Regions from separate parts of the Burkholderia pulmonis genome, predicted to be linked through region 1. Evidence: predicted binding sites of a transcription regulator. Region 1 holds the regulator's gene; each other region holds the start of a gene.
The links. Region 1 encodes LexA, which represses DNA repair genes until DNA is damaged. Its sites were predicted from a motif close to ACTGTATNNNNATACAGT; they were not measured.
Positions count from the first base shown of each region.

Region 2: the regulator LexA is predicted to act here: its motif matches at 7,909-7,926, upstream of imuA (translesion DNA synthesis-associated protein ImuA).
Region 3: the regulator LexA is predicted to act here: its motif matches at 7,658-7,675, upstream of recA (recombinase RecA).

Region 1 covers NZ_OZ480186.1:1,778,203-1,788,565, reverse strand. The annotation lists gene AC5LXK_RS08375 (sugar ABC transporter substrate-binding protein) at 10-960, opposite strand; gene AC5LXK_RS08370 (DUF805 domain-containing protein) at 1,274-1,642, opposite strand; gene AC5LXK_RS08365 (CysB family HTH-type transcriptional regulator) at 1,986-2,912, opposite strand; gene AC5LXK_RS08360 (sulfate/molybdate ABC transporter ATP-binding protein) at 2,988-4,046, opposite strand; gene cysW (sulfate ABC transporter permease subunit CysW) at 4,060-5,004, opposite strand; gene cysT (sulfate ABC transporter permease subunit CysT) at 5,001-5,894, opposite strand; gene AC5LXK_RS08345 (sulfate ABC transporter substrate-binding protein) at 6,017-7,054, opposite strand; gene lexA (transcriptional repressor LexA) at 7,319-7,966, shown strand; gene AC5LXK_RS08335 (hypothetical protein) at 7,993-8,328, shown strand; gene AC5LXK_RS08330 (DUF2939 domain-containing protein) at 8,358-9,044, shown strand; gene AC5LXK_RS08325 (universal stress protein) at 9,135-9,632, opposite strand; gene nodI (nodulation factor ABC transporter ATP-binding protein NodI) at 9,963-10,363, shown strand, end outside.
Region 2 covers NZ_OZ480186.1:3,233,603-3,243,965, reverse strand. The annotation lists gene cyoE (heme o synthase) at 1-321, shown strand, start outside; gene AC5LXK_RS15055 (SCO family protein) at 340-957, shown strand; gene AC5LXK_RS15050 (YciI family protein) at 1,082-1,372, opposite strand; gene AC5LXK_RS15045 (methyl-accepting chemotaxis protein) at 1,613-3,250, shown strand; gene AC5LXK_RS15040 (MetQ/NlpA family ABC transporter substrate-binding protein) at 3,453-4,268, shown strand; gene AC5LXK_RS15035 (VF_A0006 family four-cysteine protein) at 4,355-4,663, opposite strand; gene AC5LXK_RS15030 (ABC transporter substrate-binding protein) at 4,997-5,962, shown strand; gene AC5LXK_RS15025 (ABC transporter permease) at 6,098-6,994, shown strand; gene AC5LXK_RS15020 (ABC transporter ATP-binding protein) at 6,996-7,790, shown strand; gene imuA (translesion DNA synthesis-associated protein ImuA) at 7,940-8,647, shown strand; gene AC5LXK_RS15010 (Y-family DNA polymerase) at 8,580-10,067, shown strand; gene AC5LXK_RS15005 (error-prone DNA polymerase) at 10,074-10,363, shown strand, end outside.
Region 3 covers NZ_OZ480186.1:3,036,934-3,047,296, forward strand. The annotation lists gene AC5LXK_RS14095 (PglL family O-oligosaccharyltransferase) at 1-994, opposite strand, end outside; gene AC5LXK_RS14100 (pilin) at 1,150-1,746, opposite strand; gene AC5LXK_RS14105 (TerC family protein) at 1,842-2,546, opposite strand; gene sucD (succinate--CoA ligase subunit alpha) at 2,703-3,584, opposite strand; gene sucC (ADP-forming succinate--CoA ligase subunit beta) at 3,654-4,820, opposite strand; gene AC5LXK_RS14120 (DUF2889 domain-containing protein) at 4,889-5,497, opposite strand; gene recX (recombination regulator RecX) at 5,644-6,513, opposite strand; gene recA (recombinase RecA) at 6,513-7,583, opposite strand; gene AC5LXK_RS14135 (response regulator) at 7,773-8,501, shown strand; gene AC5LXK_RS14140 (sensor histidine kinase) at 8,519-10,066, shown strand; gene AC5LXK_RS14145 (MFS transporter) at 10,293-10,363, shown strand, end outside.

The DNA of each region.
Region 1 (10,363 bases):
GGTGCGGCGTTACTTCGTCACGAGATCCACCGGCGTCTCGACCACGCCGGACATGTCGGCCTGCTTGCGATGCTCGGCGATCGCCTTGAGCGCCGTGTCGATGCCGAACACGGCCTGCTTCGCCGCGTACTGGTCGGCGGTCGCGAGCACGCGGCCATCCTTCAGCATCGGCTTGATCGCGTTGATGTTGTCGTAGCCGACCACGAGCACCTTGCCCTGCTTGCCGGCCGCGCGCACGGCCGACACGGCGCCGATCGCCATGTTGTCGTTGCCGCACAGCAGCGCCTTCAGGTTCGGGTATTCGTTGAGCATCGCGGCAGCCACCGCATTGCCCTTGTCGATTTCCCATTCGCCCGACTGCACCGACACGACCTTCATCCCGCCCGCCTTCATCGCGTCCTGGAAGCCGGCCGTGCGCTGCTGCGCATTGGTCGTCGTCGACACGCCTTCGACGATGCCGACCTGGTCGCCCGCCTTCAGCCGCTTCGCGAGGTAATCGCCGATCTTGCGCGCACCCTTGCGGTTGTCCGGGCCGACGAACGGCACGTTCAGGTTCTTCGACTTCAGCACGTCGGGATCGAGCCGGTTGTCGATATTCACGACGATGATGCCCGCGTCGACCGCCTTCTTCACGACCGGCACGAGTGCCTTCGAATCGGCCGGCGCGAGCACGATCGCATCGACCTTCGACACGATCATCTGCTCGACGATGCGGATCTGGTTAGCGGTGTCGGTCTCGTCCTTGATGCCGTTGGTGATCAGGTCGAACTGATTCGCGTTGTGCTTCTGGTATTCCTTCGCGCCCGTTTCCATGGTCAGGAAGAACTCGTTGGCGAGCGACTTCATCACGAGCGCGACCTTCGGCTTGGCCGCGGATTGCGCGTGGACGGCCGGTGCGGCAGCGACCGCGACGGCGGCGAGCGCGACGGTCAGGAAGCGACGGCGAAAGCGGACATTCATACACATCTCCTGGCGACTGGCCCGTAGGGCCGGACTGTTGTTTTAATGTGAGCAAACGTTTGCGCCACACTACCCATGCAATGGCCATCGATGCTGCTGTCGGTACCACGGAATGGAAGCGAGGCAGACGGCCGACTGCCTGGCGCGTGCTGTGTTGACGCGCCGCCGCCGGCGGAACGCTGGCGGAGTGAGGGCTATGCTGTACCGATTCGCTTCGGCGCGCAACCTGTCTGATCAATATTTAAGGGTTTATTCGGAGCGCGCGATCGTGCTTCGCGACGCGCAAATACGACACTCGCATGGCCGCCACGCGTCACGCCGGATCCTGCGGCGCCGGCGCTTCCTCGCCGAAGCGGTTCGCATGCGGCGTGCCGGCGAGGAAACCGTTCATCACGAACAACGCGATCGCGCCGGCGATCGGCACGAAGATCAGCAGCATCCACCACCCCGACTTGTCGATGTCGTGCAGCCGCTTCACGGTGACCGCGATCCACGACCACATCGCGACGACTGCGATCGCGATCCCGACAAGCGCCACCAGCAGCGGCAGATCGTCGTTCGACGAACCGCGCGAGCCCGCATCGAAGAACGCGCCGAGCAGCCCGGAAGCCAGCGAGTAGAGCCACCACGGCAAGCGCCCGGTGCGGCCTTTGAAGGAAAAGAGAAACCATTTCAGATTCATTGTTCGCCTCTTCGTCGTGCGGCGTGAACACCCGCCGTCAGACAATGCACGCGCATTGAATCATATCTTCTGAAAAATTACCCGGCCGTGATGGCCAGGGATGGCCGAAACCGAATCGAGGCGTTCGCGCGTGCCGTCTTGCTTTTCTGTAGGCAGGAGAACGCAGGTCGATTGCCGTTCGGCACGACGACGCATCAGGCGGCCAATCGCAACAGCGGCCGAAGGTGCGACGAATCGGGCAGATGCGCAGGCCGCAAATGCCCTGCCGCCGTCCTGCACACCGTATCGCGCGCGCGTCGCACCGCCCGCGGCAACAGCCCGGACGGCGCGCCGCGCGCCGTGCTCAAACGGCTTCGCGCAACAGTCCCGCGATTTCCGCTTCGTTCAGGTGCGGCGCGAACATCTCGATCAGCCGGTACGCATACGCGCGCAGGAACGCGCCCTTGCGCAGCCCGACCCGCGTCGTGCTCGCCTCGAACAGATGCTGCGTATCGAGCGCGACGAGCCCGGTGTCGCGCTGCGGATCGTAGGCCATTGCCGCGACCACGCCGATCCCCATCCCGAGCTCGACATAGGTCTTGATCACGTCCGCATCGATCGCGGTCAGCACGACGTCGGGCACGGCGCCCACCTGCGTGAACGCCTGGTCGATATGCGAGCGACCCGTGAAGTCCTGGTCGTACGTGATGATCGGATACTCGGAGATTTCCTCGAGCGTCAGGTTCTCGCGGCCGACGAGCGGGTGACCCTTCGGCACGACGACCGTGTGGTGCCACGAATAGCACGGGAACGTGACGATGTCCGGATAGCGGTCGAGCGCCTCGGTCGAGATGCCGAGATCGGCTTCGCCGTTCAGGATCATCTGTGCGATCTGCTGCGGGCTGCCCTGGCGCAGTGCGAGATGCACCTTCGGGAACACGGTGGTGAACTGCCGGATCACCTTCGGCAGCGCGTAGCGAGCCTGCGTGTGCGTCGTCGCGACGACGAGGTGGCCGCTGTCCTGGTCGGCGAACTGGCGCGCGACGCGGCGCAGGTTCTCGGCGTCGAGCAGCATCCGCTCGATCAGCTGGTGCACGGCCTTGCCGGGCTCCGTCAGCCCCGTCAGCCGCTTGCCGCGCCGGATGAAGATGTCGACGCCCAGTTCATCCTCGAGATCCTTGATCTGCTTCGACACGCCCGACTGCGACGTGTACAGCACGTTCGCGACTTCCGTCAGGTTCATGTTCTGGCGCACCGCTTCGCGCACGAACCGCAATTGCTGAAAATTCATGGGTATGCCTCTTAGGCTGTCGTTGTTTGATTATCGATCCGGAGCGAATCCCGCCCCCTGCCCTGCATTCTCGCCTCAACGCGCGGGAAATACGCGCACCGCACGCGGCACGGCCGTCGCACCGTCGCCGACCTGCAGCGCGAGCGCACGCCACGCGTCGCGGTCGAGTTCCGCCTCGAGTGCGCCACCGGCGCGCGCCTCGAGCTCCACGCGCACCGAACCGCCGAGCGGAATCACGCGGCGCACGTCCACCGCGATCCCGTCGCGATGCCCTTCGCCCGCCGGCCACAGCTGCAGGTCGTGCGGTCGCACGTAGGCATTCGCGGGGCCGGCGAAATCGGCGTCGACCTCGATCGGCGCAGCCGCGCCCTCGGCGACGAAACCGCGCCCGGCAACCGTGCCCGGCAGCCGGTTGGCCGCACCGAGGAACTCGTACACGAACGCGCTTTGCGGATGATCGTAGACGTCCTGCGGGCTGCCGACCTGCTCGACGTGGCCGCGGTTCAGCACGACGATGCGATCCGCGACTTCCAGCGCCTCCTCCTGGTCGTGCGTGACGAAGATCGTCGAGATGTGCAGATCGTCGTGCAGGCGGCGCAGCCAGCCGCGCAGCTCCTTGCGGACCTTCGCGTCGAGCGCGCCGAACGGCTCGTCGAGCAGCAGCACCTTCGGCTCGACCGCGAGCGCGCGGGCGAGCGCAATGCGCTGGCGCTGGCCGCCCGACAGCTCGGACGGATAGCGCTGCGCGAGCCAGTCGAGCTGCACGAGCTTCAGCAGTTCGTGCACCTTGTCGCGAATCACCGCTTCCGACGGCCGCTCGCGACGCGGCTTCACGCGCAGCCCGAACGCGACGTTCTCGAACACCGTCATGTGACGGAACAGCGCGTAGTGCTGGAACACGAAGCCGACCTGGCGGTCGCGTGCGCCGACCGACGCGACGTCGAGCCCCTGCAGCACGACCTGGCCGGCGTCCGCGTGCTCGAGGCCCGCGATCACGCGCAGCAGCGTGGTCTTGCCGCAGCCGGACGGCCCGAGCAGCGCGACCAGTTCGCCGGGCGGGAAGTCGAGCGACACGTTGTCGAGTGCGGTGAAATCGCCGAAGCGCTTCTGAAGGTTACGGACGGTGATACCCATTCTGGTTGCCTCTTTACGATTTCGACGAAACGACGGCGACAGGGCCGGCATGTGCGGGAACGGCGTCGCGCGCGCCGGCCAGTTCGGCGGCGAGATGACGCTCGGCGATCAGCTTCAGCGCGAGCGTGACGAGTGCGAGCAGCGCCAGCACCGACGCCACCGCGAACGCCGCCGCGAAGTTGTATTCGTTGTACAGGATCTCCACGTGCAGCGGCATCGTGTCGGTCTGGCCGCGGATATGGCCCGACACGACCGACACCGCGCCGAATTCGCCCATCGCGCGCGCATTGCACAGGATCACGCCGTACAGCAGGCCCCACTTCACGTTCGGCAGCGTCACGCGGCGGAAGATCTGCCAGCCCGACGCACCGAGCACGCGCGCGGCTTCTTCCTCGTCGGTGCCTTGCGCCTGCATCAGCGGAATCAGCTCGCGCGCGACGAACGGGAACGTGACGAAGATCGTCGCGAGCACGATGCCCGGCACCGCGAAGATGATCTGCACGTCGTGATCCTGCAGCCACGGCCCGAGCCAGCCCTGCGCGCCGAACAGCAGCACGTACACGAGGCCCGAGATCACCGGCGACACCGAGAACGGCAGGTCGATCAGCGTCGTCAGCAGCGCCTTGCCGCGGAATTCGAACTTTGCGATCGCCCACGACGCGCATACGCCGAACACGAGGTTCAGCGGCACCGCGATCACGGCGACGGTCAGCGTCAGCTTGATCGCCGACCAGGCGTCGGGATCGGCCAGCGATTCGAGATAGAAGCCGACGCCCTTGCGCAGCGCCTCGACGAACACCGCGGCGAGCGGCACGACGAGGAAGAAGGCGAGGAACGCCAGCGCGATGCCCGTGAGCAGCCAGCGCACGCCGCGCGATTCGCTGACGGGGTCGAGCCGTTTCGCGGCACGCGCGGCCGGCGACGGGGTTTTCAGCACGACGGTGGCCTCCTGGCTCATTGCTGGCCTCCTGCTGCGACGGCGTTGACGGTGGCCGGCGCCGGGCCGCTTGCGCCCTTGCTCGTCCTGCGCTGCAGGTACCACTGCAGCGTGTTGATCAGCAGCAGCATCAGGAACGACACGACCAGCATCACGACCGCCAGCGCGGTCGCGCCTGCATAGTCGTACTGCTCGAGCTTCGTGATGATCAGCAGCGACGTGATCTCGGATTTCATCGGTACGTTGCCGGCGATGAAGATCACCGACCCGTATTCGCCGAGCGCGCGCGCGAACGCGAGCGCGAACCCGGTGAGGAGCGCCGGCAGCACGGCCGGCAGCACGACGCGACGGAACGTCAGCCAGCGCGACGCGCCGAGGCACGCGGCCGCTTCCTCCAGCTCGCGCTCGAAATCCTCGAGCACCGGTTGCACGGTGCGCACGACGAACGGCAGCCCGATGAAGGTCAGCGCGACCAGCACGCCGGCCGGCGTGAACGCGATCTTGATGCCGAGCGGCGCGAGATACTGGCCGACCCAGCCGTTGGTCGCATAGACGGCCGCGAGCGAGATGCCGGCGACCGACGTCGGCAGCGCGAACGGCAGGTCGACGATCGCATCGACGAGGCGCTTGAACGGGAACGTGTAGCGCACCAGCACCCACGCGACGAGGAAGCCGAACACGGCGTTGATCAGCGCGCCGCCGAGTGCGGACAGGAACGTCAGCCGGTACGACGCGAGCACGCGCGGCGACGTGACGGCGGTAACGAACTGGTCCCACGACAGCGTCGCGGTCTTCAGGAACGTGGAGGCGAGCGGAATCAGCACCACGAGGCTCAAATAGGCCACCGTGATGCCGAGTGTCACGCCGAAACCGGGCAGCGCGCTCGGCTTGCGAAAGGTGTACGTCGTCATCGGATGCTCTTGCTGGGTCGTTGCTGCTCACGGGCCCGACGCAAACGCCGGCGCAGTGAATCGCGCCGGCGGGCTGTCGGGGATGCGGCGCGCTGTCGTGGCGCGCCGCTGTCGTTATGGCGTTACTGCGGCTTGTAGATCGAGTCGAACACGCCGCCGTCCGCGAAATGCGTCTTCTGCGCATTCGTCCAGCCGCCGAACGTATCGTCGACCGTGTACAGCTTCAGCTTCGGGAACTGCTTCGTCAGCTCGGCCGGCACGTTCTTCGAGCGCGGCCGGTAGTAGTTGCGCGCCGCGATTTCCTGGCCCTGCGGGCTGTACAGGAAGTTCAGGTAGGCATCTGCCAGCTTGCGCGTGCCCTTCTTGTCGACCACCTTGTCGACCACCGCCACCGGCGGCTCGGCCAGGATGCTCACCGACGGCACGACGATCTCGAACTTGTCGGTGCCGAATTCCTTGACCGACAGGAACGCCTCGTTTTCCCATGCGATCAGCACGTCACCGATCCCGCGCTGCACGAAGCTCGTCGTCGCGCCGCGCGCGCCCGAATCGAGCACGCCGGCGTTCTTGTAGAGCTTCGTGACGAATTCCTTCGCCGTCTGCTCGTTGCCGCCCGGCTTGTGTACGGCGTACGCCCATGCGGCCAGGTAGTTCCAGCGCGCGCCGCCCGACGTCTTCGGGTTCGGCGTGACGATCGAGATGCCCGGCTTGGTCAGGTCGTCCCAGTCCTTGATCCCCTTCGGGTTACCCTTGCGCACCAGGAACACGATCGTCGACGTGTACGGCGATGCGTTGTCGGGCAGGCGTTTCTGCCAGTCCTTGTTCACCAGGCCCTTGTTCGCGAGCGCGTCGATGTCGTACGCGAGCGCCAGCGTGACGACGTCCGCCTGCAGGCCGTCGAGCACCGAGCGCGCCTGCGCGCCCGACCCGCCGTGCGACTGCTTGAAGTTGACGGTCTCGCCCGTCTTCGCCTTCCACTCCTTGCCGAACGCCTGGTTGAAATCCTGATACAGCTCGCGCGTCGGGTCGTACGACACGTTCAGGAACGTCGTATCGGCCTGGGCATGCGTTGCGACGCCCAGCGCCGCCGCCGCGCCCAGCGCGAGTGTTGCGATCAGGCGGCCCACTCCGCCCACCAGCCCCGTATTGCGCTTCGCCATCCTTGGTTCTCCAGTGTTGTCGGTATTGCGATGTCGGGCCAGTCTAACGAACGGGTTACATGATTAAAAATAATCGTTCCTCATTTTTTAATACTCAAAAGTGCTAACGCAGACGGGACGGACGGTTGCGGCGGATAAACCGGCGTTTTAGCGCCGCCGGATCACGCCGGAACCGGCGTGATCGCGTCGAACCTCACGTAACACTTGAAATTCGCGAAGTACTGTATAAAAATACAGCTCACTGTCTATCCATACAGTTAAGCCATGACCAAACTCACCGCCCGTCAGCAGCAAGTGTTCGACTTGATCCGTCGCGCGATCGAGCGTTCCGGATTCCCGCCCACCCGTGCCGAGATCGCGGCCGAGCTGGGTTTCAGTTCGCCGAATGCGGCCGAGGAGCACCTGCGTGCGCTGGCGCGCAAGGGTGTGATCGAGCTGGCCGCCGGCGCGTCGCGCGGCATCCGCCTGCTCGGCATCGACGACGCCCCGCACCAGTTCACGTTGCCGCACGCCGGCCTGATGCAGCTGTCGCTGCCGCTCGTCGGCCGCGTGGCAGCCGGTAGCCCGATCCTCGCGCAGGAGCACATCTCGCAGCACTACGCATGCGATCCCGCGCTGTTCACCAGCAAGCCCGACTACCTGCTGAAGGTGCGCGGCCTGTCGATGCGCGACGCCGGCATTCTCGACGGCGATCTCCTCGCCGTGCAGAAGCGCACGGAAGCGAAGGACGGCCAGATCATCGTCGCGCGTCTCGGCGACGACGTCACGGTCAAGCGCCTGATGCGCCGGCCGGGCGGTCTCGAGCTGATCGCGGAGAATCCGGATTACGAAAACATCTTCGTCAAGGCCGGCAGCGCGGAATTCGCGCTGGAAGGCATCGCCGTCGGGCTGATCCGCTCGGGCGAACTCTGACATTCCGTCTCGCTGAGGAGAACATCATGGAACGCCTTGCCCGTCTGCTGCCTTTCCGTCAATTCGGCCGCCTGCGTCACCTGCGCGGCCGCACGCCCTGCGCACCGCTGTCCGCGGCCGCGCCCGTGCAAGAAGAAGTCGCAGTCGAACGGCAGGCGTCCCTGCTGCCGTCAGCACTCCCCGCGTTCGCGCGGGTATCGCTGAACGCCGGTCTCAATCACGCGGAACCCGCGCGCCGCGCGCCGGTGCGTGTCTATCACGGCCGTTCACGCCTGATCATGGTCGGTACGATCGATGCGGTGTGCCGGATGATCGATCGCTGCATTGCAGAGGAACGATCGGCTACGCCGGGCGGTCTCTGATTGCGGAACATGTCCGCACCGGAGGCAACGTGACTGGTTCGCCGAGCCGCGCAAGGCGACTCAAGCCCCTGTTGATCGTCGCGCTGGTCGTCGCGATCATTGCGGCGATCGGCTATGCGTACGCGTCACCGTACGTCGCGCTCGGTCGCCTGAAATCGGCGATCGATGCGCGCGACGCGCAGGCAATCAGCGAGTATGTCGATTTTCCGTCGCTGCGCATCAGCCTGAAGCAGCAGGTCACGGAAGAGTTGATGCGCCGGATCGACGCGGTGAAGAAGAACAATCCGTTCGCGGTGATCGGTGCGCTGATCGGGTCCGCGCTGATCGGCCCGCTGGTCGATGCGTACGCGACCCCGGAGGGTGTCGCCGCGCTGATGAGCGGCTTGCCGCCGCGCGGCAATCCGGGCGAGCGTCCGCCTGACTGGTCGAATCTGCCGCAAGGCAACACATCGGGCAACACACCGGCCAATCCGGCCCCCGCAAGTGCCGCCGCAGCGAGCGCCAACGCATCCGTCACGGCGGCGTCAACGCCCGCGCCTGCCGCGCCGGCCCCGAGCGAGGCGCAGCATCCGCAGCAAACCAGTGCGGGCTACCGGAATATCGACGAATTCGTCGTGACGTATCAGCGCAGCGCCGACGGCACGCGCTATGCGGCGATCTTCCACCGCTTCGGGCTGTTCTCGTGGAAATTGTCCGCGATCGACCTGCATGCGTAACGCAGCAGGACGCGCGACGCATGCACCGCTGAAGCGGTGCGGCGCCTGACCGGCACGAATCGCCGGTCAGGCAGCCATCGAGCCTTCAGATCATTTGCCGTTCGCCGTGGCCGCTTCACGCTCGCGTGCGATTTCGGCCTTCTGCTCTTCCGCCGACGAACACGCCACCAGAATGCTGCAGTTCACGCGGTCGAGCAGTTGCGTATTGCCCGATCCCATCCACCATCTCGACAGTCCGCTGCGGCACCGGTGGCCGACCACGACGAGATCGGCCTTCAGCTCCGACGCGAGATTCGCGATTTCGTCGATCGGATAACCGAACGCGAAATGGCCTTCGGCCTGCACGCCGCGCTCGCGTAGCCAGTTCACGCCTTCCTGCAGGATTTCACGCGCGGTTTCCTCGAAGCGGCCGCATGCGACATCGGTCAGCAAACCTGCGCTTTGCGCAATGCTCGACCGCATGTCGACGACCGACAGCAAGTGCGTCTCGGCCTTCAGGTCCATTGCGAGGTTGGCGCCGCAACGCAGTGCCTTGCGCCCTTCGAGCGTGCCGTCGTAACACAGCAAAATCTTGTTGTAGCTAGCCATGAAACCTCCCTATCGCGACAACGAGCCTACGCATTCATCATGGTGCGCCGCAATTCAGGACGCAAGGGATGGAAAACGCTGATTCGCCCCGCCCGGCGCGTGCGCGATGATGCAGTGCACGATCGGTGCGCCCATGCATCGCACCGTGCAGGCATGCCCTGAAGAGACGCAGCCGATGCACTAGAATGGCCCGTTCGTACTCCAGCGGGTCATACACGCCGGCGTTGTGCGCTTCGGTCATGCTCATGTGACACGCATTCGTCCGATCCGTTCGCCAGCCGGCCGCACAGCGGGCAGCGGAACGCGCCCGCTCACAACGACAACATGCCCATGTCCGTCGCACCGATCGATTTCCGGAACGTCGAAAAACGCTATGGCGACAAGCTCGTCGTCAACGGCCTCTCCTTCAGCGTGCAGGCCGGCGAATGCTATGGCCTGCTCGGGCCGAACGGTGCCGGCAAGACCACGACGCTGAAGATGCTGCTCGGTCTCGCGCATCCCGATGCCGGCGCCATTTCGCTTTGCGGCGAACCGGTTCCATCCCGTGCGCGACACGCGCGCCAGCGTGTCGGCGTCGTCCCGCAGTTCGACAATCTCGACCCCGACTTCACCGTGCGCGAGAACCTGCTCGTGTTCAGCCGCTATTTCGGGATGTCGGCACAGGCCGCACGTGCACTCGTGCAGCCGCTGCTCGAATTCGCGAGACTCGAGAACAAGGCCGATGCGAAGGT
Region 2 (10,363 bases), 1.5 Mb from region 1:
CGCAAGGATTACGAGAACGCGGGGCTGCCGATGCTGCCCGTCACGCACGGCGAGAAGTTCACGCGGCTGCACATCCTGCTGTACACGGTGATCCTGTTCGCCGTCACGCTGATGCCGTTCGTCTCCGGGATGAGCGGGGTCGTCTACCTGGCGAGCGCGGTGGTGCTCGGCGCGGTGTTCCTCGCGTATGCGTGGAAGATCCATCGCGACTATTCCGACGAACTCGCCCGCAAGGCCTTCCGCTACTCGATCGTCTACCTGTCGCTGCTGTTCGCCGCGCTGCTCGTCGATCACTACGCACGCCCGCTGCTCGGCGTGTAACCGCACGGTTTGAACGCAATGCTCCAATCAAGGTTCGGGCGCCGCGCGCGCCAAGGCTGGATGCTCGCGTGCGCATTCACGGCAGCGCTGCTGCTCGCCGGATGCGACAACGCGCCGAAATTCCAGAATCTCGACATCACCGGCAACACGCAGTTCGGCAGCGACTTCTCGCTGCCCGACACGACCGGCAAGGTGCGCACGCTCGCCGATTTCAAGGGCCGTGCCGTCGTGATGTTCTTCGGTTATACGCACTGCCCGGACGTGTGCCCGACCACGATGGCCGAGCTGTCGGAAGCGCTGAAGCAGCTCGGGCCCGATGCCGCGAAGCGCGTGCAGGTGCTGTTCGTCACCGTCGATCCGGAACGCGACACGCCGGCGCTGCTCGGCCAGTACGTGCCCGCGTTCGATCCGTCGTTCATCGGCCTGCGGCCGGCCGACGAAGCGGCGCTGAAGAAGGTCACGAAGGATTTCCGCGTGTACTACGCGAAGGTGCCCGGCAAGACGCCCGGCAGCTATACGATGGATCACACGGCGGCGAGCTACGTGTTCGACCGCGACGGCAAGCTGCGCCTGTTCGTGCGCGACGGCCAGGGCCCCGGCCCGTGGGTCCACGACCTGAAGCTGCTGGTCGACTGACCGGCAGCCGCCGGGCGCCCGGCCCGGCGATCGCGTGACGGCCGTCCTGCGCCGTCACGTTTTCCCTCTCCCGACATTGTTTGCATGCGCTGCCCGCCGGGCGGCGCGTCGCCATGCGTGCGCGTTACGGCAGCGCCGGCACGTTGAAGCCGGAAGCGGCGCGCGTGATCCGGAATTCGGTCACGCGATATGTGGCGAGCCCTTCGGTGACGAACGGGTCGGTCTCGAGGATCGCGTCGAGTTCGTCGCGATCGATGCGGGCCGCGAGGATCACGCCGCCGTCGCGCGGCACCTTCGGCCCCGCCGCGATGAAGATGCCCTTGTCGAACTGCGGCTGCAGATACGCGCGGTGGCGTTCGAGCGCGTCGTCGATGCGCTCGAGCGACGCGGTGTATTGGATGTCGATGACGTACATGGATGGCCCTGGAATGGAGCCGGCGCCTCGGGTGCCGGCCAGCCGGTCTTTTTAGCACAGCGGATGCGGGCTGTCGCGCCGGCTGCCCGCGTCCGGGGCGGCGCTGCCGGTCGATCGTCCGTTCGTCGCGATGGCGCGTATTCAAGTTGTAAGCCTCGTTGCCGTAAATAAAAGGGCAACCGTGTGCGCGCGGCAGGCCGTTCGCGCGTCGGATGCATCGACATCGACAGAGGCACGCAGATGAGCAGAATGAGTTTGAACCGCAAGCTGTGGCTCGCGCTTGCGCTGGTATGGATCGGTCTCCTGGGCGTCGGCGCATGGAGCGCGTACGAGACGCGCGCGACGATGCTCGCCGAACGCAAGGCAGGCATCGCCAATCTCGTCGACTCGGCGGCCGGCATCGTGAAGGCGTATCACGCACTCGCGCAGAACGGCACGCTGCCCGAGGCCGACGCGAAGCGTGACGCGCTCGCGAGCCTCGCCGCGATGCGCTACGGCGATTCGGGCTACGTGTTCGTGATGGATTCGAAGCCGGTCGTGCTGATGCACCCGACGCTGCCGAAGCTCGTCAACACGCAGGTCGGCGACTATCTCGATCCGGACGGCAAGCCGCTGTTCGTGACGATCCTGAACGCCGCGAAGGCGACCGGCAGCGGCTTCGCCGAATATCGCGGGCGGCTGCCGCACAGCGAGACGGCCGTGCCGAAGATCAGCTATGTCACGCGGTTCGCGCCGTGGGACTGGAACATCTCGAGCGGCGTGTTCCTGAAGGACATCGACACCATCTACTACCGGACGCTGCTCGGCCACCTCGCGGTGGTGTTCGTGATCGGCTTCGTGATCAGCGCGGCGATGCTGGTGATCATCCGCAACGTGCGCGGCAGCCTCGGCGGCGAGCCCGACGAAGCGGCCGCGCTCGCGACGCGCATCGCGCAGGGCGACCTGACGCAGCCGGTACCGGTACGCGCGGGCGACCGCACGAGCATGATGGCCGCGATGCACGACATGCAGGCTCGGCTGCAGGCGACGATCGGCGGGATCCGCCAGTCGGCCGAGTCGATCGCGTCGGCGAGCCGCCAGATCTCGGCCGGCAACGACGACCTGTCGCAGCGCACCGAGGAGCAGGCCGCGTCGCTCGAAGAAACGGCCGCGAGCATGGAGCAGCTGACCGCGACCGTGAAGCAGAATGCGGACAATGCGCGGCAGGCGAGCGGGCTCGCGAACAGCGCGTCGGACATTGCGCGCACGGGCAGCGACGTCGTGAACCGCGTGATCGGCACGATGGGCGAGATCGACGACAGTTCGCGCAAGATCGCCGACATCATCGGCGTGATCGAGGGCATCGCGTTCCAGACCAACATCCTGGCGCTGAACGCGGCGGTCGAGGCCGCGCGCGCGGGCGAGCAGGGCCGCGGCTTCGCGGTGGTCGCGGGCGAGGTGCGCTCGCTCGCGCAGCGCAGCGCGACGGCCGCGAAGGAGATCCGCGAGCTGATCGTCGATTCGGTCGAGCGCGTGCGCAACGGGTCGACGCTGGTCGGCCAGGCCGGCACGACGATGGGCGAGATCCTGCAGGCGGTCGCGCGCGTGACCGACATCATGGGCGAGATCGCGGCCGCGTCCGAGGAGCAGGCGAGCGGCATCACGCAGGTCGGGCGCGCGGTCACGCAGATGGACCAGGTGACGCAGCAGAACGCGGCGCTCGTCGAGGAGGCCGCCGCGGCCGCCGCGTCGTTGCAGGAGCAGGCCGCGCGGCTGCGCGATGCGATCGGTGCGTTCCGGGTCGCCGATACCGGCGGGCGGTTGCCGCGCCGGGCCGGCGAGCGGTCGGCCGAACCTGCATTCGGCGCGAAGGCGGCCGGCGAAGCAGTGACGATGTGATGCGTGCCGGCCGCCGCGCGACACTTGAACGCAACTAACGGCCAAATCGCGCATCGGCCGCCGGCACCGCTGCGGTGCATACCCATATGAGCGGGATGTATTTCACTTCCCGCCGATCCTGTGACACCATTTGCCCCTCTCTGCGAGTCGGGGCATACCCGTATCGCGCCCCATTTCCAGTAAGCAAGAAAGCGAGAAACAGATGAAGCGTCGCAGTCTCCTGAAGGTATTTTCCGTGCTGGCCACCGGCGCAGCGCTGACGCTGTCGGCAGGCGCGCACGCCGAAGACAAGGTGATCAAGGTCGGCACGGTCGCCGGCCCGGATTCGGAAGTGTGGCAGCTCGTGCAGAAGGTCGCGAAGGAGAAGGAAGGCCTGAACGTGAAGGTCATCGAGTTCAACGACTACGTGCAGCCGAACGCGGCGCTCGACTCGGGCGACCTCGACGCGAACAGCTTCCAGCACCAGCCCTACCTCGACAGCCAGGTGAAGCAGCGCGGCTACAAGATCGTCAGCGCGGGCCTGACCTACATCTCGCCGATGGGCGTGTATTCGAAGAAGTTCAAGTCGCTGAAGGACCTGCCGCAAGGCGCGAAGCTCGCAGTGCCGAACGATCCGTCGAACGAGAACCGCGCCCTGCTGCTGCTGCAGACGCAAGGCGTGATCAAGCTGAAGTCGGGCGCCGGCACGGGCGGCAACAACGCGACGGTGCTCGACATCGCCGAGAACCCGAAGAAGCTGAAGATCTCCGAGCTTGACGCGGCGCAACTGCCGCGCGTGCTGTCGGACGTCGACGCCGCCGTGATCAACACGAACTATGCGCTGGCCGCGAACCTGCAGCCGACCAAGGACGCAATCGCGCTCGAATCGCTGACGAGCCCGTATGCGAACCTGATCGCCGTGCGCGCGAAGGACAAGGATCAGCCGTGGGTGAAGAAGCTGGTCAAGGCGTACCAGTCGCCGGAAGTGAAGGAATTCATCAAGAAGCAGTTCAAGGGCTCGATGGTCGCGTCGTTCTGAGCGACGCACACCGGTCGGACCGCTGAACGAAAAGGGCCTGCATCGCGCAGGCCCTTTTTCATGGGCGCCCGGTCATCAGCGCCTGCTCACATCTCGCCACGCCGCGAGCAGATCGACATGATCTGCTGGATCGCATAGCTGTCGCGCACGCCCGGTAGCGACTGCACGACGCACTCGTGAAAGCGCCGCTCGCGCGGCAGCAGCATCGCGTTGTTGCGGTACAGCGCATCGCACGAGCGCTGGATCAACTGGGCCGCTCCGCCATTGCGGCTTTCGCGTAGCGCGTTGAGCATGCAGTCGTCGTATTGCGCACTGCCGTCGTCCAGCGCGAATGCCGCGCCCGGCAGCGCCAGCGCGACGGTCGCGAATACGACGGCTCGAATCCCCCGTTTCATCTGCCCTCCGATGGTGTGGACTGGGTCGGCCGACAGCATAACGTAAAGCCGCGAGCACGGCTGACGCGTTGGCCGACGCGGGCCGGAGCCGCCGCCGGCCGGGGCTGTGCGCGCATTCTCCGGCTCCGGCGAGTGCCGCGATCCGGGGTACCGGGCGAAAGCACGGAGTCAGGCGGTGGTCTGCGGAAATGGTATTCTCATGCGTTCGCCGCTGCACGCTTTCCCGGAGCGTGCGCGGGCCGATCGCCGGCGTGTCTGACGTACGGCGGCGCCCGCCCGACGGCGGCGGGAATCCATCATCCAGAACCGACACAATACGGGGGAGACTCACCCATGAAGCGATTCAAGACTTTCGCGATCCGTTCGATCACGGCCGGCGTCGCCGCATTCGCGCTGGCAGGTGCCGCGCACGCACAGACCGTCAAGGTGCTGTCGATCGTCGATCATCCGGCGCTCGACGCGATCCGCGACGGCGTGCGCGCCGAGCTGAAGGCGGAAGGTTACGGCGACGACAAGCTCAAGTGGGAATACCAGAGCGCGCAGGGCAACACGGGCACGGCCGCGCAGATCGCGCGCAAGTTCGTCGGCGACCAGCCCGACGTGATCGTCGCGATCGCGACGCCGGCCGCGCAGTCGGTCGTCGCCGCGACGAAGAGCGTGCCGGTCGTCTATTCGGGCGTCACCGATCCGGTCGCCGCGCAGCTCGTGAAGGGCTGGGGCCCGTCGGGCACCAACGTGACGGGCGTGTCGGACAAGCTGCCGCTCGATCGCCAGGTCGCGCTGATCAAGCGCGTCGTGCCGAATGCGAAGACGGTCGGCATGGTCTACAACCCGGGCGAGGCGAACTCGGTCGTCGTCGTGAAGGAACTCAAGGAGATCCTCGCGAAGCAGGGCATGACGCTGAAGGAAGCGGCCGCCCCGCGCACCGTCGACATCGGCCCGGCCGCGAAGAGCCTGATCGGCAAGGTCGACGTGATCTACACGAACACCGACAACAACGTCGTGTCCGCGTACGAAGCGCTCGTGAAGGTCGCGAACGAAGCGAAGATCCCGCTCGTCGCCGGCGATACCGACAGCGTGAAGCGCGGCGGCATCGCGGCGCTCGGCATCAACTACGGCGACCTCGGCCGCCAGACGGGCAAGGTCGTCGCGCGCATCCTGAAGGGCGAGAAGCCGGGCGCGATCGCGTCGGAGACGAGCAGCAACCTCGAGCTGTTCGTGAACACCGGCGCGGCCGCGAAGCAGGGCGTCACGCTGTCGCCGGATCTCGTGAAGGAAGCGAAGACGGTCATCAAGTAAGCGGCCCGACCGCCGCGCTTGCAGGCCCGATCCGGGCCTGGACGACATCGCCGGACGGGCGGCTCCCACCCGGGGCCGCCCGTTCGCTTCGCCCGGCCGTACACGTCCGGCCGGGAAGCAACAGGATTTCCCATCATGTCTCTGTTCTCGTTTCTGGGCGCACTGGAGATCGGCCTGATCTTCAGTCTCGTCGCCCTCGGGGTGCTGATCTCGTTCCGCATCCTCAACTTCCCCGACCTCACCGTCGACGGCAGCTTTCCGCTCGGCGGCGCCGTTGCCGCGACGCTGATCTCGGCCGGCTACGACCCGTTCAGCTCGACCTGTCTCGCGATCGTCGCGGGCGCAATGGCCGGTTTCATCACCGGCTGGCTGAACGTGCGCCTGAAGATCATGGATCTGCTCGCCAGTATCCTGATGATGATCGCGCTCTATTCGGTGAACCTGCGGATCATGGGCCGGCCAAACGTGCCGCTGATCACCGAGCCGACGATCTTCTCGGTGCTGCAGCCCGACTGGATGCCCGACTACGTGCTGCGTCCGGCGCTGCTCGCGATCGTCGTCGTGGTCGCGAAGCTCGGCCTCGACTGGTTCTTCTCGTCGCAGCTCGGCCTCGCGATGCGCGCGACCGGCGCGAACCCGCGGATGGCGCGTGCGCAAGGCATCGCGACCGGCCGCGCGACGCTCGCCGGGATGGCGCTGTCGAACGCGCTCGTCGCGCTCGCCGGCGCACTGTTCGCGCAGACGCAGGGCGGCGCGGACATCTCGATGGGGATCGGCACGATCGTGATCGGGCTGGCCGCGGTGATCATCGGCGAGACGCTGCTGCCCGCGCGCCGGCTCGTGCTGACGACGCTCGCGGTCGTGCTCGGCGCGATCGTCTACCGCTTCTTCATCGCGCTCGCGCTGAACAGCGAATTCATCGGCCTGAAGGCGCAGGACCTGAACCTCGTGACGGCCGCGCTCGTCACGATCGCGCTGGTGCTGCCGGCGACGCGCAAGAAGCTGTTCGCGCGCAAGAACGGAGGGGCATGACATGCTGTCCGCACAAGATCTCAAACTCACGTTCAATCCCGGCACGCCGATCGAGACGCGCGCGCTGCGCGGGCTGTCGCTCGAGATTCCCGACGGCCAGTTCGTCGCGGTGATCGGCTCGAACGGCGCCGGCAAGTCGACCTTCCTCAATGCGGTCAGCGGCGACCAGCGCGTCGATTCGGGGCGTATCTCGATCGACGGCACGGACGTCACGCGCAAGGCCGCGTGGGACCGCGCGCACCTGGTCGCGCGCGTGTTCCAGGATCCGATGGCCGGCACCTGCGAGGCGCTGACGATCGAGGAGAACATGGCGCTCGCGACCGCGCGCGGCGTGCGGCGCGGTTTTCGCGCCGCGCTCGACCGCCCGTCGCGCGAGCTGTTCCGCGACAAGCTGCGACTGCTGAACCTCGGCCTCGAGAACCGGCTGACCGACCGGATCGGGCTGCTGTCCGGCGGCCAGCGGCAGGCCGTGAGCCTGCTGATGGCGTCGCTGCGGCCGTCGCGGATCCTGCTGCTCGACGAGCACACGGCCGCGCTCGACCCGAAGACGGCCGCGTTCGTGCTGGAGCTGACCGCGCGCATCGTCGCCGAGAGCAAGCTGACGACGATGATGGTCACGCACAGCATGCGGCAGGCGCTCGACTACGGCGACCGCACGGTGATGCTGCACCAGGGGCAGGTCGTGCTCGACGTGTCGGGCGACGCGCGCAAGGGGCTCGATGTGCCGGACCTGCTGCAGATGTTCGAGAAGGTGCGTCACGAGCAACTCGACGACGACGCGCTGCTGCTCGGCTGACGGGTAGCAGACGGGCCGGCGCGCCGCAGCATGATGCACGCGCCGGCCGACTCTCTGTTTTCCTCTGACGAAAACCGGTTTTGCACCGGTGCTGTGCGACACGGGCGCATTGCCATATACTGTATATCCATACAGTTGTGGGTGGCGTCATGCTCGCATCCTCCGTTTCTCCCGAATCCCTTCATCCGTCGCTCTGGCGCGGCTCGCAGCTCGCGCGCGGCGGCCCGCGCACGATCGAGACCGGCTTCGCGCCGCTGTCGGCCGAGCTGCCGGGCGGCGGCTGGCCGGTCGGCGGCCTCGTCGAACTGCTGGCCGCGCAGCCGGGCTGCGGCGAAATGCGGCTGCTCGCACCCGCGCTTGCCCGCACCGTCAGCGCCCGGCGTCCGCTCGCGCTCGTCGCGCCGCCGCAATCGCCGCATGCCACCGCGCTCGCCAGTCTCGGCGTGCCGGCCGATGCGCTGCTGTGGCTGCGCGCCGGCAGCCGCACGGATGCGCTATGGGCCGCCGAGCAGGCGCTCAGGACCGGCTGTTGCGGCGCGCTGCTGCTCTGGCAGGACGCACGGCCCGATGCGCTGCGGCGCCTGCATCTCGCGGCCGCGCGCACGGGCGACACGCTGTTCGTGATGCTGCGCCCGCTGTCGGCCGAACGGCAGCCGTCGCCGGCCGTGCTGCGTGTCGCGCTGTATCCCGTGCCGGGCGGCGTGTCGCTCGACATCGTCAAGCGTCGCGGGCCCGCGCGCAGCGAGCCGCTCGTGCTCGACCTGCCGTCGCCCATCGTGGAGAGCCGCTATGCGCGTCTTGCTCGGCATCCATCTGCCGCGCCTGCCGCTCGACGTGTGCGTCGCGCCTCCGTCTGACGGCGAGGCCGACGGCGCCGGCCGTGCGGTGCTCGAGCAGGGTGTCGTGCTGATCGCCGATGCAATCGCGCAGCGGCAGGGCGTGCGCGCGGGCATGAAGCGCGGCGGCGTGCTGACGCTCGCGCCCGAGACGCAGCTCGTCGAACGCGATCCCGCGCGCGAGGCCGATGCGCTGCGCGCGGTCGCGCTCGCGTTGCTGCGCTTCTCGCCGTGCGTCGCGCTCGACGACGAAGCCACGCTGATCGTCGACGTCGGTCCGAGCCTGCGCCTGTTCGGCGGGCTGCCGTCGCTGTGCCGCCAGGTGCGTGCGACGCTCGCGGCGCTCGGCTATGCGGCGCGCCTGTCCGCTGCGCCGACCGGGCGCGGCGCGTGGCTGCTCGCACGCACGTCGGCGCGTGCGCGCGTCCGGCGCCGTATCGCGAGCCCGGCTTCGCTCGTTCGTTCGCTCGACCGCCTGCCCTGCGTGCTGCTGCCCGATGCGCGTCCGTATGCGGGCTGGTTCGACGGCCTCGGCTGCCGCACGCTCGCCGATCTGCGCGGCCTGCCGCGCGCGGGGTTGCAGCGCCGTTGCGGCCCCGCGTTGCTGGCCGCGCTCGACCGCGCGTACGGCGACGCGGTCGAGCCGCTGGCGTGGATGGCGGTGCCGCCCGTGTTCGACGTCCGGCTCGAATTGCCGGAGCGCGTCGAATATGCGGAAGCCGTGCTGTTCGCCGCGCGCCGGCTCGTCGTGCAGCTGTGCGGCTGGCTGGCCGCTCGGCAGTTGTCGCTGGCCGCGATGACGTTCGATCTCGAGCACGAGCGCGGCCGCCAGGCCGTGCCGCCGACGCCGCTCGAGCTCGCGTTCGCCGCACCCGTGCGCGACGAGGTGCATTTCATGCGGCTGCTCGGCGAGCGGCTCGCGCGCGTCGAGTTGCCGGCCGCGGTGATCGCGGTGCGTCTGAAGGCCACGCGCGTCGAATCGGTCGCGCCGCCGGCCGACGATCTGTTTCCCGAGCCGGGCGGCACGCGCGAGACGCGTGAGCGGCTGTTCGAGCTGCTGGTCGCGCGGCTGGGGGCGGAGAACGTGCTGCGCGCGGCGCCCGTCGCCGATCACCGGCCCGAGGCCGCGAACCGCTGGCTGCCGCTCGATGCGCCGGCCGGCAAGCCGGCCGGCGGGCCGCCGGCGGTGCCGCCGAGGCCTGCGTGGCTGCTGGCCGAGCCGTTGCCGTTGCTGATGCGCGGGGAGCGGCCGGTATTTCGTACGCCGCTGAGGATGATGTCGTCGGCGGAGCGGATCGAGGCCGGGTGGTTCGATGGCCAACTCGCCGCACGCGATTACCACGTCGCGCAGGACGAAGCCGGTGCGTGCTACTGGGTGTTCAGGGAGCGGGCGGGAAGCGAGTCCGAACCGCACTGGTTCCTGCACGGCCTGTTCGGGTGAACAGAGATGGTTGCGGAATTCAGCTGGCTGCCCGATTACGCGGAGTTGTTCTGCCGTTCGAACTTTTCGTTCCTGCATGGCGCGTCGCATGCGGAAGAACTGGTCGAGCGTGCAGTCGACCTCGGCTATCGCGGGATCGCGATCACCGACGAATGCTCGCTCGCCGGCGCGCCGCGCATGCATGTCGCCGCGAAGGCGAAAGGGCTGCCGCTCGTCATCGGCTCGTATTTCGACGTCACGCCGGATGACGTCGCGCCCGGCCACGATCCGGGCCCCGGTGCGTTCGGGCTCGTGTT
Region 3 (10,363 bases), 1.3 Mb from region 1:
GCGCGCGCACGAGCGCAAACTGATGCGACGGGAATTCGCCCCAGCCGACGCCGAGCAGCGGATGTTCGCGGAACATCGCAAGCCCGTACTTCCACAACGCGAGGCGCGGTGCGATCTGCCCCGCATCGCGCATCCGGTCGGCCGCCGATTCCGCGAGGTTCAGGTGATAGTGCACGTTGGCCCAGCGCACCGCGACGTTCACCGCGATGAACGCGACCGCCAGCACGGCCGGTATCAGCCACGCACGCGCATTGCCCTGCGCGCGTCGCGATTCGATCCACGCCATCCAGAAACCCGCGACGACCATCACCGCGACTTGCAGCCACGGCCCGCGCGACACCGTGAGCGCGAGACCGATCGACAGCACGATCGACAGCGCGAGCCACGCCCAGACCGCGAGCCGGCGCGTCTGCACCAGATATAGCGCACCCGCGAGCGCGAACGCGATGTAGCTGGCCAGATGGTTCGCCTGCGCCATGTTGCCGTACGGACGACGGTCGACCGCGACGTTGTACACCACGACGAACGGCGAGACGGCCGACTCGAGGTGGAACAGCTGCACGAACTGGGTGCCGACCGCGAACAAGCCGCCGACGAGCAGTGCACCGGCCATCATCCGCGAAACGGCTTCGGCCAGCCCGTCGCGCGCGAGCGCGTAACCGGCCTGCATCGCGACCAGCGCGGCGGCGAGATAGCCAACCGCCAGCCAGTTCATCGACGGCACCTTGAGCGGAATCAGCGCGACCTGCGCGATCAGCACCACGGCAAACCCGAGCGGCACGACGAACGCGGCCGGCGCGGCAAACGGCTGATCCCGGCGGCCGCCGAGCGTCAGCAGCACGACCGACAGCCCCACCAGCAGATACAGCACCAGCGCGGAAAACTCGGAATAAAAGGTTGGGATCGGATACGTGTGATTCGTGATCGCGTACGGCACGATCAGGGCGACAGCCAGCGCAACGAGCGACAACGAACGGGAAAAAGTAGAAGGCATGAGCGAACCGGATGTCAGCAACCGGCGCACTATACAAAACTTTCCCTCCTCTGTGCGGGGGCTTCGCCCCTCGACCTGACGCCGAGCGGCGGCCCCCACCGGCCGAAGCGGCGTGCGACACGTCGCACGCGCAGCCCGCCGCCTGCTTCGCCGGCCTACGCGCGGCACTCCGCGGGCGCATATTTCGCCGGCAGCGTCGCGGCATCGCCCGGCAACGGCCCGGCTCCCGGCGCCGGCAGCGACGATGCGTCCTTGCCCGCGGCGAAACACTCCCATGCGATCGTGCCGGCCTGCATCGCGCCCTTTTTAAGCGCCACGCGCGCGGCAGGCGCGTCGGCCTTGTCGGGCGCGGACGGCACGAGCACCAGCGTATTCGTGCCCGCGGCGGCGACGCGGGTGCTGAACGCGACCGTGATCTGGCCGGTATCGCCGTCGATCGCAACGGATTCGACGTTGCGGGTAGCGGCCGGCGGGCTGTAGCCGCCGTCGAGGCTCGCGCCGCTCGCCGCGTTGTCGGCCACCGCGAGCCGTGCGGACGACGCGAGCGCCAGCCCCTCGCCGACGCGCGAACGCGCGAGGTAATCCTGGTACGCGGGAATCGCATAGGCCGCGACGACACCGACGATCGCCAGCACGATCATCAGCTCGATCAGCGTGAAGCCGGCCGGCCGCCAGCGCGGCGACGGCCGGTTCGCGCGCCGCAGATCGGCGGCAACGCGACGGAACAGGGAAACGGAAAAGGCTTCGAACATGACAGGCTCCGGAAACGAGAAACGCCTGCCGGTAAAGGCAGGCGTCTCGATCGTAGCCAGCGGGCCGCGAAACCGGCAGTCGGCCGGATGGCCAGTCAGTGCGCGTGCGGCGCGCCGCCGCGTTTCCTGAGCGCGTAGCCGATTGCGACGACGAACAGCGCGCCCGCGATGCTCGCACCGTAGAGCACCTCCGGCATATCGAGCACCGGCCAGCGATCGCCGACCGGGTCGTTCACGATCAGCCCGCCGGCGATCCAGCCGAGCAGCGCGGCACCGAGCGCCACGACGACCGGAAAACGGTCGAGCAGCTTCAGCACCAGCGTGCTGCCCCACACGATGATCGGCACGCTGACGACGAGCCCGAAAATCACGAGCGCGATCCGGTGTGACGGATCGGCCTGTTCAGCCGCGCCGGCAATCGCGATCACGTTGTCGAGGCTCATCACCGCATCGGCGATCACGATCGTCTTCACGGCGTCCCACAGCCGGCTGGCCGGCTTGATGTGGTCGTGCGCGTCGGTCGCCGGCGCCATCAGCTTGATGCCGATCCACAGCAGCAGCAACCCGCCGCCGAGCTTCAGGAACGGCACGTCGAGCAGCGCGACCGCGAACGTGATCAGCGCGACACGCAGCACGATCGCCCCGGCGGTGCCCCAGAGGACCCCGCGCAGACGCTGGTTCGCCGGCAGGTTGCGGCAGGCGAGCGCGATCACGACCGCGTTGTCGCCGCCGAGCAGGATATCGATGATGATGATCTGGAGAATGGCGCCCCAGTGCAGCGACGCGAGGAATTCGAGCATGGCGGTGAGGAGAGGACAGCGGCCGCCTCGCGGGCGGCCCGGTTCATCGTCGGTACATGCACGACGCATGCCCGGTGCTTACGAATTCATTGCGCGAGCATAACAAAAAACGCCGGCAAAGCCGGCGTTTTCTGCAGGACGAACCCAGTGGAAATATTACAGCGCCTTCTTCAGCAGACGGCCCATTTCCGACGGGTTGCGCGTGACGGTGATGCCGCACGCTTCCATGATTTCCAGCTTCGCTTCGGCCGTATCCGCACCGCCCGAGATCAGCGCGCCGGCGTGGCCCATGCGCTTGCCCGGAGGCGCCGTGACGCCAGCGATGAAGCCGACGACCGGCTTCTTCATGTTGTCCTTGATCCACTCAGCCGCATTGGCTTCGTCCGGACCACCGATTTCGCCGATCATCACGACCGCATCCGTATCCGGATCGTCGTTGAACATCTGCATCACGTCGATGTGCTTCAGACCGTTGATCGGGTCGCCGCCGATACCGACTGCCGACGACTGGCCGAGGCCGAGTGCCGTCAGCTGTGCAACGGCTTCATACGTCAGCGTGCCCGAACGCGACACGACGCCGATGCGGCCCTTGCGGTGGATGTGACCCGGCATGATGCCGATCTTCAGTTCGTCCGGCGTGATCGTGCCCGGGCAGTTCGGCCCGAGCAGCAGCGTCTTGCGCCCTTCGCGGCGCATGCGGTCCTTCACTTCGATCATGTCGCGGACGGGAATGCCTTCCGTGATACAGATCGCGAGATCCAGATCGGCTTCGACCGCTTCCCAGATCGCAGCGGCTGCGCCTGCCGGCGGAACGTAGATGACCGACACGGTCGCGCCGGTTTCTGCCTTCGCTTCCTTGACGCTTGCGTAGATCGGAATGCCTTCGAAATCTTCGCCGGCCTTCTTCGGGTTCACGCCCGCGACGAATGCTTCGCGGCCGTTTGCGTATTCACGGCAGGCGCGCGTATGGAACTGACCGGTTTTGCCGGTAATGCCCTGCGTGATGACCTTCGTGTCCTTGTTGATCAGAATCGACATGTATTTTGACCTCTGTTCGATTGGCGTCGCGTGCGAACCGCGCCGCCTTGCGTGTTCATTAGCGCGCGCTTACTTGCCTTCGGCAGCCGCGACGACCTTCTGCGCAGCTTCTTCCATGCTGTCCGCGGCGATGATCGGCAGGCCCGAGTCGGCCAGCATCTTCTTGCCGAGGTCCTCGTTCGTGCCCTTCATGCGCACGACGAGCGGCACGTTCAGGTTCACGGCCTTCGAACCGGCGATCACGCCTTCCGCGATCACGTCGCAGCGCATGATGCCGCCGAAGATGTTCACGAGGATCGCCTTCAGACCCGGGTTCTTCAGCATCAGCTTGAACGCTTCCGTGACCTTCTCGGTCGTCGCGCCACCGCCGACGTCCAGGAAGTTCGCCGGCTCGCCGCCGAACAGCTTGATGGTGTCCATCGTTGCCATCGCGAGGCCTGCGCCGTTCACGAGACAGCCGATGTTGCCGTCGAGCGAGATGTACGCGAGGTCGAACTTCGACGCTTCGATTTCAGCCGGATCTTCTTCGTCCAGATCGCGGTACGCGACGATTTCCGGGTGACGGAACAGCGCGTTCGAGTCGAAGTTGAACTTCGCGTCGAGTGCGATGACCTTGCCGTCGCTGGAAACGTTCAGCGGGTTGATTTCCGCCAGCGATGCATCGGTTTCCCAGAATGCCTTGTACAGGCCTTGCAGGATCGCGCGCGCTTGCGGGATCGAAGCAGCCGGCACGCCGATCTTCGCGGCGAGGTCGTCTGCCTGGGCATCGAGCAGGCCGGTCGACGGCTCGACGATGACCTTGTGGATCAGTTCCGGGTGCTTTTCGGCAACTTCTTCGATGTCCATGCCGCCTTCGCTCGAACCCATCAGAACGATCTTTTGCGACACGCGATCGACGACGAGGCTGACATACAGTTCCTGCTTGATGTCGGCGCCTTCTTCGACCATCAGACGGTTGACCTTCTGGCCTTCCGGACCGGTCTGGTGCGTGACGAGCTGCATGCCGAGGATCTGGTTCGCGTATTCGCGAACCTGCTCGATCGACTTCGCCACCTTCACGCCGCCGCCCTTGCCACGGCCACCCGCGTGAATCTGAGCCTTCACGACCCATACCGGGCCGCCGAGCTCTTCTGCCACCTTGACGGCTTCGTCAACCGAGAACGCCGGCTTGCCGCGCGGTACCGCGACTCCGAATTTCCGCAGGATTTCCTTACCCTGGTACTCGTGAATCTTCATGCGTGATTCCCTTCAGTCTGAGAGTTGGATGAAAAGTCGCTTAAGACGCTTCTTCGAATGATTTCCGTTCATTCCTTCGTGCTGCCATCACCGGGCATATCCGGCCGGAGCGGGCCATACCACCGCGGGTAGTACTGCCGCACGACCTCGCCGTCGAATCGCAGCGCACGGCAGCGGCCGAGCTGGAACGGCGGTTCGGCGTGCACGCCGTCGTGATCCGGCCCTTCACCGCCCTCTTCGCGCACATTCCACACATCACCGGCGAACGCCTGGATCGCTGCCGTCGGCAGCACGGCGCACAGTTCGGTGAGATGGGAGCAGCCTGCGACGCCGGCGAGCAGCCGGTTCGCGTTGCGGCGGAAATTGCGGAAGAGATTGAGCCCGATAAGGGCCCGATAGGCAGGAGGAGCGGATTGACAGTGACCGGGATAGGGCACCCATTCCGACGACGCTTCGGCGTCGACGACATTGAGGTCACGATCGATGGTCACGCGCAGCCAGAGTTCGTGGATCGGCAGGCCCTGGGGCCGGATGCCCGACGCAAGCGCGACATCGCGCGGCTTGTGGTCGGTCAGGCAGGCTTCAATGTCCCACAAGCCATCGCCGCGCTCGTAGGCTTCCGCTCGGATTGCGCGTCGATGTCGCAACTGACGGGGCACGGGCTCGGATAGCGGCATGCTGGAGGTTGAGGCCGAAGAGGAAAACCCATGGATTTTAGCATATTGGGTATTTGAGACAGTTCGACGCGACGGCGGGTATTCCCGCCTGCCCGGAAGTGGTTGCATTGCAGCAAAATCGCGCGCCACGCGCGCGACCGGGCCGGTCAATCGTCGATCGGGAAATCGTCGCCGACTTTCAGCAACTTCACGATGGTCGCGCTCGAGAAGCCGCGTGCGGCGAGAAAGCGCGCCTGCTTCGCACGTTCCGCCGGCGTTTGCGGCAGTGCACCGAATTTCTTGCGCCAGACGGCCTGCGCACGCGTCCATTCGGTCTCGCGCAACTGCGCGTTCACTTCCTCGACGAGCGTATCGCCGACCGCATGACGCTTCAGTTCGCTGACGATGCGCGCGACGCCGACGCGCGATGCGCGGCGATGCACGAGGCTCTCGGCAAAGCGCGCGTCGGACAGCCAGCCTTCCTGTTCCAGCGCATCGAGCACCGGGTCGACGGACTCGTCTTCGCCGACGTAGGGCGCGAGCTTGCGCGCGAGCTCCGTACGGCTGTATTCGCGCCTCGACAGATAGCCGAGCGCGCGCCCCTTCAAGGAACGTTGCGGCTTCGACGACTTGCGTTCGGTCGCGCCCGGAGCGTCACCCGACGAAGTACTGGAAGAAGCGCCGGACGCACGGCGCGTGCGACGCGGATGCTGGCTGCTGCGTGTATAGACGTCTTCCCTCGCCGGCGCCGATACATCGCCTGCGCGATCGCCCGGGAAGCTGACACCGGACACGCGACGGCGGGAGCGGTCGTGTGCGTCGAACGATTCATCGTCGGCGAACGGATCGTCCGGTGCGGCAATCTCAAACGAAACGAGGGCATCGTCGGATGCCCTCGTCGCGGTGCGGTTCGCGGCATGGCTGCCTGCGCCCCGTCGGTCGGCGCCCGAGGATCCGGCTCGCCGGCCGGAGCGACCCGCCCCTTCGGGCGCGTCGCTCTCCTCCGGCTCGCCAGCCTGACCTCGGCGCACAACCATTACTCTTCTTCGTCCAGCGCCTCGGCTTCGTTGGCTACGCCATCGGGCATGCTGACGACACCGAGCGATTCGCGGATGCGGTTCTCGATCTCGCGTGCGATTTCCGGATTCTCGCGCAGGAATTCACGCGCGTTGTCCTTGCCCTGGCCGATCTTCTCGCCGTTGTAGCTGTACCAGGCGCCCGCCTTGTCGACGATCTTCGCCTGCACGCCGAGATCGATGATCTCGCCCTGACGCGAAATGCCTTCGCCATACAGGATGTCGAAGATCGCTTCGCGGAACGGCGGCGACACCTTGTTCTTGACGACCTTCACGCGGGTTTCGTTGCCGATCACCTCGTCGTTCTTCTTGATCGAGCCGATCCGGCGGATGTCGAGACGCACCGACGAGTAGAACTTCAGCGCGTTGCCGCCCGTCGTGGTTTCCGGGTTGCCGAACATCACGCCGATCTTCATCCGGATCTGGTTGATGAAGATCACGAGGCAGTTCGTGCGCTTGATCGTGCCGGTCAGCTTGCGCAGTGCCTGCGACATCAGGCGGGCCTGCAGACCCGGCAGCGAATCGCCCATCTCGCCTTCGATTTCGGCCTTCGGCACGAGCGCCGCGACCGAGTCGATGACGATCATGTCGATCGAGCCCGAGCGCACCAGCGCGTCGGTGATTTCAAGTGCCTGCTCGCCGGTGTCCGGCTGCGAGATCAGCAGCTCCGGCACGTTCACGCCGAGCTTCGCGGCATATTGAACGTCGAGCGCGTGCTCGGCGTCGATGAACGCTGCGGTGCCGCCCAGCTTCTGCAGTTCGGCGATGACCTGCAGCGTGAGCGTGGTTTTACCGGACGATTCCGGACCGTAGATCTCGACCACACGGCCGCGCGGCAGGCCACCGACGCCCAGTGCGATGTCAAGACCCAGCGAGCCCGTGGAGACGACCTGGATGTTTTCGGCTGCGTCGCCGTCGCCCATCCGCATGATCGACCCTTTGCCGAACTGCTTCTCGATCTGCGCGAGTGCGGCCGCCAGCGCCTTGCTCTTCTCGGCGGTCATCCCGGAGCCCTTCTTGCTATCTTCCATGAATCGTCCTTTGCTATGATGAGCAGCGTCTGTAAGAGGCGCGCCCGCTTTCAAGCGCCGCCACGAATGCAGACACTGTATAAAAAAACAGTGTTTTATGCAAGCCCGCAATGCAGGCTGCGTTGTACACGAATCACTTCGGAGACAGCCGCGCCGGCGCGAACGCCCTGCCGGCCATCGGTCAGCAACATGCGAATTCTCATCGCCGAAGACGACAGCATACTCGCGGACGGCCTCACCCGGTCACTCCGCCAGTCGGGCTATGCCGTCGATCACGTGAAGAGCGGCGTCGATGCGGATACCGCCCTGTCGATGCAGACTTTCGACCTGCTGATCCTCGATCTCGGGCTGCCGAAAATGTCCGGGCTCGACGTGCTCAAGCGCCTGCGCGCCCGCAATTCCAACCTCCCCGTGCTGATCCTGACGGCCGCCGACAGCGTCGACGAACGCGTGAAGGGGCTCGACCTCGGCGCCGACGATTACATGGCCAAGCCGTTCGCGCTCAACGAGCTCGAGGCACGAGTGCGCGCGCTGACCCGGCGCGGCGCGGGCGGCGGCCCGACCGTCGTGCGCCACGGCTCGCTCGCGTTCGATCAGGTCGGCCGCATCGCGTATGCGAACGATCACGTGCTCGATCTCTCCGCGCGCGAGCTCGGCCTGCTCGAGGTGCTGCTGCAGCGGATCGGCCGGCTCGTGTCGAAGGAGCAGCTCGTCGATCACCTGTGCGAATGGGGCGAGGAAGTCAGCAACAACGCGATCGAAGTCTACGTGCACCGGCTGCGCAAGAAGATCGAACCGAGCGGCGTGCGGATCTCGACCGTGCGCGGCCTCGGCTATTGCCTCGAGAAGGTCGCGCCCGCCGCGCCGGCGGACACGACAGCGCCCCAGCCCGCGTTGGCCGGCACGCCGCTGCGCTGACACCGGGCGTCGCCGCGATGGCCACGCCGGCCCACTCCCGCCACCCGACCGGCGCATCGTCGTCGGCCGCCGACGATGCGCGCGACGCGCGCTACGAAAACCCGTTCGCGCCGCCCGACGAAATCGAATCGCCCGAAACGCCGCGCCCGCGCTCGCTGTTCGGCGAAATCCTCGACTGGATGCTCGCGCCGCTGCTGCTGCTGTGGCCGATGAGCATCGCCGTCACCTATCTCGTCGCGAAGACGATCGCGAACAGCCCGTTCGACCGCGCGCTCGAAACCAATGCGTACGTGCTCGCGCGGCAGATTCATCCGGTCAACGGCGTCGCCGAGCTGACGCTGCCGGAACAGACGCGCGATTTCCTGCGCGCGGACAACGTCGACAGCGTTTACTTCCAGGTGCTCGGCACGCGCGGCGAACTGGTTGCCGGTGAGGCCGACATGCCGCTGCCGCGCGACGAGGACCGCCCGCCGCCCGGCGTCGTCGTGTTCCGCGACGACCTGCTGCGCGGCAACGACGTGCGCGTCGCCTATACGACGGTCGCGCTGCCGCAGTCGAGCGGCACGCAGCCCGTGCTCGTGCAGGTCGGCGAGACGCTCGACAAGCGCAACGCGCTCGCGAACGACATCATCAAGGGCGTGATCCTCCCGCAGTTCGTGATCCTGCCGCTCGCGATCCTGCTCGTCTGGTTCGGGCTGTCGCGCGGGCTCGCGCCGCTCAATGCGCTGCAGGCGCACATCCGCGCCCGGCGGCCCGACGACCTGTCGCCCGTCGAGGCGCAGCGCGCGCCGCCCGAGATCGAGCCGCTCGTCACGTCGTTCAACGACCTGCTCGCGCGCCTCGAACAGAACATGGCGCTGCAAAAACGCTTCATCGCCGACGCCGCGCACCAGATGAAGACGCCGCTCGCGGGCCTGCGCACGCAGGCCGAGTTCGCGCTGCGCCACCCCGTCCCGCCCGACGTGCAGCGCTCGCTCGAACAGATCGCGACGAGCTCCGAACAGGCCGCGCGGCTCGTCACGCAACTGCTGGCGCTCGCGCGCGCCGAAAACCGCGCGAGCGGGCTCACGTTCGAGCCGGTCGAGATCGCCGCGCTCGCGCGGCGCGCCGTGCGCGACTGGGTGCAGGCCGCGCTCGCGAAGCGGATGGACCTCGGCTACGAAGGGCCGCCCGACGACGCACCGCTCGAGGTCGACGGCAATCCGGTGATGCTGCGCGAGATGCTCGGCAACCTGATCGACAACGCGATCCGCTACACGCCCGAAGGCGGCCGCATCACCGTGCGCGTGCATGCCGATCCGGCAGCGCGGTTCGTTCACCTCGAAGTCGAAGACACAGGCCCCGGCATCCCGGCCGCCGAACGCGAGCGCGTCGTCGAGCGCTTCTACCGGATCCTCGGCCGCGAAGGCGACGGCAGCGGCCTCGGGCTCGCGATCGTGCGCGAGATCGCCACGCAACACGGCGGCACGCTGACGCTCGACGATCACGTCTACCAGCGCACGCCACGCCTCGCCGGCACGCTCGTGCGCATCAGCCTGCCGATGGCCGGCACCGCCCCGGATTAACCCTGACGCGCGCCGCCGCAGCGCGGCGCAACTGCGTCGAAACCGGCGATTTACCGGATGTTCGCGCCACAATCGACACGAGAAGCGGCCGATTCGGCGCGGGTTAACGCGCAGTCGTTTTGTAGGCGCGAGTCAGTACGCCGTAAGTTTCCGTGCCAATAATCGTCGACAGGCCCGCCCACCCAAGGCGGCCGCACATCTATATCAAGGGACTTGGAGACGATTCATGGCAACGTTAGGCGGGCAAATTTCGCACTCGCCGATGACGGGCGAAGAGAAGAAGGTGATCTTCGCGTC